3 regions of the Paenibacillus sp. J22R232 genome follow, and region 3 is predicted to be linked to each of the others. Evidence: a T-box and tRNA genes for the amino acid it is inferred to sense, from the RefSeq annotation. Region 3 holds a T-box; the other regions hold tRNA genes.

Evidence for each region. A T-box is a leader RNA that pairs with one kind of tRNA and senses whether it is charged. The one in region 3 lies ahead of leuS (leucine--tRNA ligase), so its partner is inferred to be a tRNA-Leu.
Region 1: it has a tRNA-Leu gene. The T-box ahead of leuS (leucine--tRNA ligase) is inferred to sense a tRNA for this amino acid. The anticodon was not compared.
Region 2: it has a tRNA-Leu gene. The T-box ahead of leuS (leucine--tRNA ligase) is inferred to sense a tRNA for this amino acid. The anticodon was not compared.

Annotation. Positions count from the first base shown of each region.
Region 1 covers NZ_JBWDNK010000001.1:290,191-292,451, reverse strand. The annotation lists gene AC0YN3_RS01305 (hypothetical protein) at 1-52, opposite strand, end outside; gene AC0YN3_RS01300 (hypothetical protein) at 95-421, opposite strand; tRNA gene AC0YN3_RS01295 (tRNA-Leu) at 1,055-1,140, opposite strand; tRNA gene AC0YN3_RS01290 (tRNA-Ile) at 1,160-1,236, opposite strand; tRNA gene AC0YN3_RS01285 (tRNA-Met) at 1,274-1,350, opposite strand; gene AC0YN3_RS01280 (hypothetical protein) at 1,459-1,623, opposite strand; gene AC0YN3_RS01275 (2'-5' RNA ligase family protein) at 1,861-2,261, shown strand, end outside.
Region 2 covers NZ_JBWDNK010000002.1:568,382-570,642, forward strand. The annotation lists tRNA gene AC0YN3_RS08870 (tRNA-Glu) at 79-153, shown strand; tRNA gene AC0YN3_RS08875 (tRNA-Lys) at 205-280, shown strand; tRNA gene AC0YN3_RS08880 (tRNA-Leu) at 333-417, shown strand; gene AC0YN3_RS08885 (hypothetical protein) at 599-916, shown strand; tRNA gene AC0YN3_RS08890 (tRNA-Glu) at 1,023-1,097, shown strand; tRNA gene AC0YN3_RS08895 (tRNA-Lys) at 1,149-1,224, shown strand; tRNA gene AC0YN3_RS08900 (tRNA-Leu) at 1,277-1,361, shown strand; gene AC0YN3_RS08905 (helix-turn-helix domain-containing protein) at 1,500-1,736, shown strand; gene AC0YN3_RS08910 (50S ribosomal protein L25) at 1,796-2,261, opposite strand, start outside.
Region 3 covers NZ_JBWDNK010000005.1:398,096-400,356, reverse strand. The annotation lists gene AC0YN3_RS18435 (CynX/NimT family MFS transporter) at 1-665, shown strand, start outside; T-box leader at 733-985, shown strand; gene leuS (leucine--tRNA ligase) at 1,067-2,261, shown strand, end outside.

The sequences.
Region 1 (2,261 bases), on a different contig from region 3:
AAGAACTGTAACCTGTTTTAAACACCCATACTTGGTTTTTAAATATCTTCATTAAAATCCACTCTATCCGGATAAGATTGTATTTTTTTTCGTACTAATTGGTCTCATCACACTTTTTAAAGATCACATCAAAATCATCTTGGAGTATTAAATGGTCAATTACTTCTTCTATACGATTACGACTACATTCATCCACGAGTAGCATGTCACTTCCCCACAAATACTTCCCATGAAGATTCTCACCTGTTCTTTTGTTCTTTTCTGCAAGTCTTAATATGTTTTGATATGTATAAAATGATGCAACCCATCTCTGTCCTTCTTCAAACGTAACTATCACATCAGTATTATCGTCGTGTATATCCCATTCACCAACTGCCCATTCTTCTGCTTCTATCCAAATGGAATACTGCTTTACTTTCATCCAACTACCCCTCAATTAAATAAGGTCATTTACATTAGCGTATCCATATTGCTCTATTGTACTATAATATAAGAATCTTCATGTTAACATATCGTTTTGAATCCACTTCCGAATTTTCACGTGTATGCGTACAATCCAAAAAACCACCTTCGTAGGTGGCTAATCTTTAAATATTACATAAACTGCATTCTGCCTATCATCTTTACTCGTCATTGAATATCTCACAATCATATTCGCTGAACTATTACCACTCAAAACTCTGAATAACACTGAAATACATTATGCTTCAAGTTATCACTACTTTCAAATAAATCAGGACACCGTTTGAAAAAGAGTCTACCCTGCTGACTGTAGTCCTAATAGGTTTTCTCACTTATCCGATGTGCTTTCTTCAAAAAAATATCTCTAATGCATCCGTCCACTTTACAGTCATTATGCTTTTGATTTTGTTAATTCTTTCCATGAAAAAAACTCCCTCTCATCACTTGTTTATGGCAAGTGTTGAAAAAGAGTTTTATCTTCGCTTTGGGTTCTGAGTACTTATACAATGACTCCTATAAGTACTCAGAACCTTAGGCATTTCGTACATTATGTACTTCGTGAAAACCATTGACTCATCAAGGTTTTCTGGTATGCCGAGGACGGGAATCGAACCCGTACGGTGGTCACCCACCGCAGGATTTTAAGTCCTGTGCGTCTGCCAGTTCCGCCACCCCGGCATGTTGTGAAGGTTTGCTATGGTGGGCCCTGAGGGACTCGAACCCCCGACCAATCGGTTATGAGCCGACCGCTCTAACCAACTGAGCTAAGGGCCCTCGAAAAACGTATATTTCAACGTATTCATCGAAAGGTTGGTTGCGGGGGCAGGATTTGAACCTGCGGCCTTCGGGTTATGAGCCCGACGAGCTACCGGGCTGCTCCACCCCGCGACGTATATCCATTTGAGCAAAGCTTCTTGAAATGGCGACATAAAATAATATACTATAGTTGTATGTTTTAAGTCAAGCAAAATATTCTAATTTATTTTCGAGCTTTTTTTACGGTATAAATCTAACGCCAAATCGGCCTTTCCGGGAGCGAAATACCTCGACTTCACGCGGGCTTTCATACCCGTAAACCCACCAGTCGTTTTCCATTCTTCTGACCAAGCACCCCGCTTGAAATTTTGTCTCGTATAGGCGAACCCAATACACCCACCTCATGCGAATCCCTCCACTGCGATTAAGATGTCTAGCGGTATGCTAGCCGCTTCAATAAAGGTTGTAGCCATTAGAATACCCCAAAATTGGAATAATACAATAAATCAAAGCGTTATTCCTCATCACAATCATCGGCAGGTCAGACCGCTTCATTGAACGGCGAAAACGCCTAGTCTGTTTCTTAATTCTTATGCAAATCGGGTATACTCAAATAAGATCATTGCAAAGGAGCTGAGATCCATGTTATACGGTATCGTTGTGTTTCCGGAAAAGCATGTACAGGATTACGCAAACAGCTTGCGAAGAAGGCATGACCCGCATTATTCGGCAATCCCTGCGCATTTAACGGTGAGAGAAGCGGAAGAATGGACAAATGAACAGCTGCAGCTGGCTGTTGGCCATTTGGAGCAAATCACGTCCACGCTGCCGTCATTTTCGGTTCACCTGAACCGGGTATCAACCTTCTACCCAGTCAATCATGTGCTATATCTGGCGCTGCAAGACACGGTCTCCATGCAGCGGCTTCACGAGCAGCTATGCACCGGCCCGCTCGCTGTCGAGGCTCCTACGTACGTATTCACGCCGCATCTCACGATTGGACAAGAGCTATCCGCCGATGAGCTCCATGATTTGTACGGAAA
Region 2 (2,261 bases), on a different contig from region 3:
AGGACCGTTCATCCGGTCTTTTTTATTTGCCACATAGGGTGCAGGTTATGTGTAATGGCTTTAGAGTAGTGAATAAATGGCCCGTTGGTCAAGTGGTTAAGACACCTCCCTTTCACGGAGGTAACAGGGGTTCGAGTCCCCTACGGGTCACCAATTTTTTCAAAGTGTACGAGCTCTAAGGAGTTCAAGTGCAAATAACAGCGAGAGCCATTAGCTCAGTTGGTAGAGCACCTGACTTTTAATCAGGGTGTCGAAGGTTCGAGTCCTTCATGGCTCACCATTTCTTAGCACGACTAAGCGAATGTGAGTGAAGGATAACAACATATAAATGTGCGGTAGTGGTGGAACGGCAGACACGCTATCTTGAGGGGGTAGTGTCCCATGGACGTGCAGGTTCAAATCCTGTCTACCGCACCATAACTTACTTCTTGCCGATGTATATAGGTGAACTTAGAGGGTGTCATTTCATGAGCACTTTTCTGATAGATGATGCCACTTTATATTCAGATCATAAAATCTGACTAGAGAGTGGTTTTTTCGTTATAAGTTACTCGAACCGTCCAAACAGATGCATCATTAGAGATGAGGAGCTGTAAACATGAAAATAAACTTAAACTTTACGAACAAGGGTCAAGCGGCGATTGGGAAATTTAATAACGAGGAATTGCTTGAGATTTTTGGAAGGTACAGCAACACCTTGATGAAAAAATATTCCATTGAAGTTACCGTTCCTGCAGAAGGCAATGAGGCCATTATTGAAAAAGGCGTATTGTCCGTTTATGTTGATAAAATCGAATGCGACGTAGAAACGTTCTTCAAGGAGCTCGGAAGAGACGTTAAGGTTCCGCTCAAAAAGAGACTTACTCCTGAAGACAAACTCGATAACGTATTTAAAGCGGAGACGATTGAAGCTTAATTCAACTACTCGGAATAACGGGTTCAAAAATAATGCTTGTACTTCAGTTGAATAGCTGATATAATCATTTTTGTTGTCTCGGATAACATTTGTTATCTGAATGAATGGCCCGTTGGTCAAGTGGTTAAGACACCTCCCTTTCACGGAGGTAACAGGGGTTCGAGTCCCCTACGGGTCACCAATAATCCTCAATGTGTATCAGCTCTAATGAGCTCGGATCACGTCACAGTGAGAGCCATTAGCTCAGTTGGTAGAGCACCTGACTTTTAATCAGGGTGTCGAAGGTTCGAGTCCTTCATGGCTCACCATTTACTCAGCTTGCAAGAGCGGGAGTAAGGGAACCTTCAACATTTCAAATGTGCGGTAGTGGTGGAACGGCAGACACGCTATCTTGAGGGGGTAGTGTCCCATGGACGTGCAGGTTCAAATCCTGTCTACCGCACCATACTTTATAATCATTGCGGCTCTAGCCATAGAGTCGCTTTTTTGCGTAAATAAGCTGTTTTCGCACAGATGTAGTTAGCCAATAAAGCGGGTTATTGTTAAAAGACGGCAATTTTCATAGAATGGAGGCGTGGTATGTATGCCAGGGGTTCATAGCAACTTAAGGGAATTGATGAGAGCCAAGGACCCGACCTTGTCGATTCGTCAGCTAGCCAAGGACATCGATTATCACTTCGATTCCGTGCGTAAAATGTACAAGGATGAGATGGTCCAATATCCGCGTGATCTCATATGGCGGTTATGCAAGTATTTCAATGCAACGCCAGGAGAGTTTATCGTAGTCATTCATGAGGATGTAGAAGAGCATGGTCAATAAAAGGAACCCTGTACGGGAAGTACAGGGTTCCTTTGTTATATCTATCGTATGCTTGTCAATTAAGCGACTATTTCTTCCGCATGTGTTTGTGAAACCCGGATCAGCACGGCCCCTGAATCGGACAAAACCTCAATGCCTTCGTGGAAAGCCAAATCGGATACATGGAGCTGATCACCAATTCCAAGTCCGCTTATATCTACCTCGAATGCGCTGAGCAGATTGTCAGGCATGCAGCGTACTTCTACCTCGTACATTTCTACTTGCAGAATCCCACCTGCTTTTACTCCTGCCGGTTCGCCGGAGAAATGAATCGTCACTTTGGAATCTAGGCTCTCATTCATGTTCAGTTGGTAGAAATCGACATGAACGATTTTGTTGCTGAGCGGATCTCTTTGAATATTTTGAATCAGCACGGGCTTGTTTCCTTGTGCTGGAATCGCCGCGATGAGAATGGCACGCTGGTTATTCTTGACTGCTGCAAGGATTTCTTTCTCGTTTACAATGACGGAGATGCTGCCTACATCC
Region 3 (2,261 bases):
TTATTGCTACAGCGTCTTGGATCCCGCAGCTCCGCAAAGTACCGCGCAGGAGCGAGCTGAATGACGGCGGCAAGGCGAAAGGCAAAAGCATGCTAGGCTTGGGTTTAGCCTGGCAGGTTACGTTATTCATGGGACTGCAGTCCTTTTGCTTTTATGTCAACATTTCCTGGCTTCCGGAAATTTTGTTCGATCGAGGCATGAGCCATGCGGATGCGGGCTGGATGCTGTCGTTGCTGCAATTCGTAAGCTTGCCGGCGACATTCATCATTCCTGTCATTGCCGGACGACAATCGAGCCAGCGAGGCTTGGCCATCCTAACCGCTTGTTTGATGTTGTTCGGATACTTGGGCTTGCTTGTGGGCAGCACTGCACTTATTCCGATCTGTATGATTTTGCTTGGGATAGCAGGCGGATCGGGCTTCAGCTTGGCCGTTATGTTTTTCGTGCTCCGCACGAGCAATACGGCACAGTCAGCACAGCTCTCGGGGATGGCGCAGTCGATTGGTTATTTGCTTGCAGCCGCAGGTCCGCTTTTATTTGGTTTCATACATGATCTTACGCATAGCTGGACGGTATTGCTGGCAATGCTTGCAGCTGTCACTGTTATTTTCGGTATGATCGGTTTTGGAGCGGGAGCAAACAGGCTGCTGCCTGAACAGAGCTAAGCGTGACAGCGATGTCTTGACACCGAACCTCACGATCTTTATAATCGAAACTAACCATTTTTATGCATATGGAGCGTTGAAGAGGAACAGTAATTTCGTTGGCTAGGCTTAGAGAGCCGGTGTTGTAGGGTGAAAGCCGGACCTGCTGCGGAATGAAGCTCGCCTTGGAGCTGTGCGTATAATCCACCGGCGAATTGATCGATAGTCGGTAGGGAATAGCACCGTTTGGCCCGCGATAAGGGCGACAAGTGAGCGATAGGCAAAGCATGCCTGCCGCTAACTAGGGTGGTACCACGGGAGAACAACCTCTCGTCCCTAGCGATTATCGCTAGGGGCGGGAGGTTTTATGTTTTTATTCAGGTATCCGCAAACAGCATATACTTTTAGGAGGAAATCAACAAATGAGTCAAGAACAGCAATTTCACGGCTATAACCCGCTTGCCGTAGAGCCGAAATGGCAGCAATTCTGGGATAAGAACAAAACGTTTCAAACGACCGAGGATGCGGGCAAACCGAAATTTTACGCATTAGATATGTTTCCGTACCCATCGGGAGCAGGTCTGCACGTAGGTCATCCCGAGGGCTATACCGCCACAGATATCGTATCAAGGTACAAGCGGATGAAGGGTTATAACGTGCTTCACCCGATGGGCTGGGACGCTTTCGGACTACCGGCAGAGCAGCATGCTTTGGACACGGGACAGCATCCGCGCGACATTACGTTCAAAAATATTGATAACTTCCGCAGACAAATCAAATCGCTCGGCTTCTCGTACGACTGGGATCGCGAGATTAGCACGACGGATCCTGAATATTACAAATGGACGCAATGGATTTTTATTCAATTGTATAACCGGGGCCTTGCTTATGTAGCGGAGGTTTCCGTTAACTGGTGCGAGGCGCTTGGTACGGTTCTAGCGAATGAGGAGGTCATTAACGGCCTGAGCGAGCGGGGGAATCACCCGGTTGTCCGCAAGCCGATGCGTCAATGGATTCTCAGAATTACGGAATATGCCGACCGTCTATTGGATGACTTGGAAGAGCTGGACTGGTCGGAGAGCATAAAGGATATGCAGCGGAACTGGATTGGCAAATCGAAGGGCGCTGAGGTTACCTTCGAGATCGATGGACATGATGCAGCGCTTGTTGTATTCACTACGCGTCCTGACACGTTATTCGGCGCAACCTACTGCGTATTGGCTCCCGAGCATGAGCTTGTGGCAGTAATCGTAACCGAGGACCAACGGGCTGCCATTCAAGCCTATCAAGAGGCTGCGGCTCGCAAGAGCGATCTTGAGCGTACAGATTTGGCAAAAGATAAATCTGGCGTGTTCACTGGGGCATACGCGATTAATCCCGTTAATGGCGTGAAAACGCCTATCTGGATCGCTGATTACGTTCTGGCAGGTTATGGAACCGGAGCGATTATGGCTGTTCCCGGCCATGATGCCCGCGACTGGGAATTCGCGAAGCAGTTCGACCTTCCGATCGTAGAAGTCGTTCAAGGCGGCGATATTGCGAAAGAAGCTTATGCCGGCGACGGGGAGCATGTCAACTCGGAATTCCTTAATGGACTGAAGAACGAGGAAGCGATTG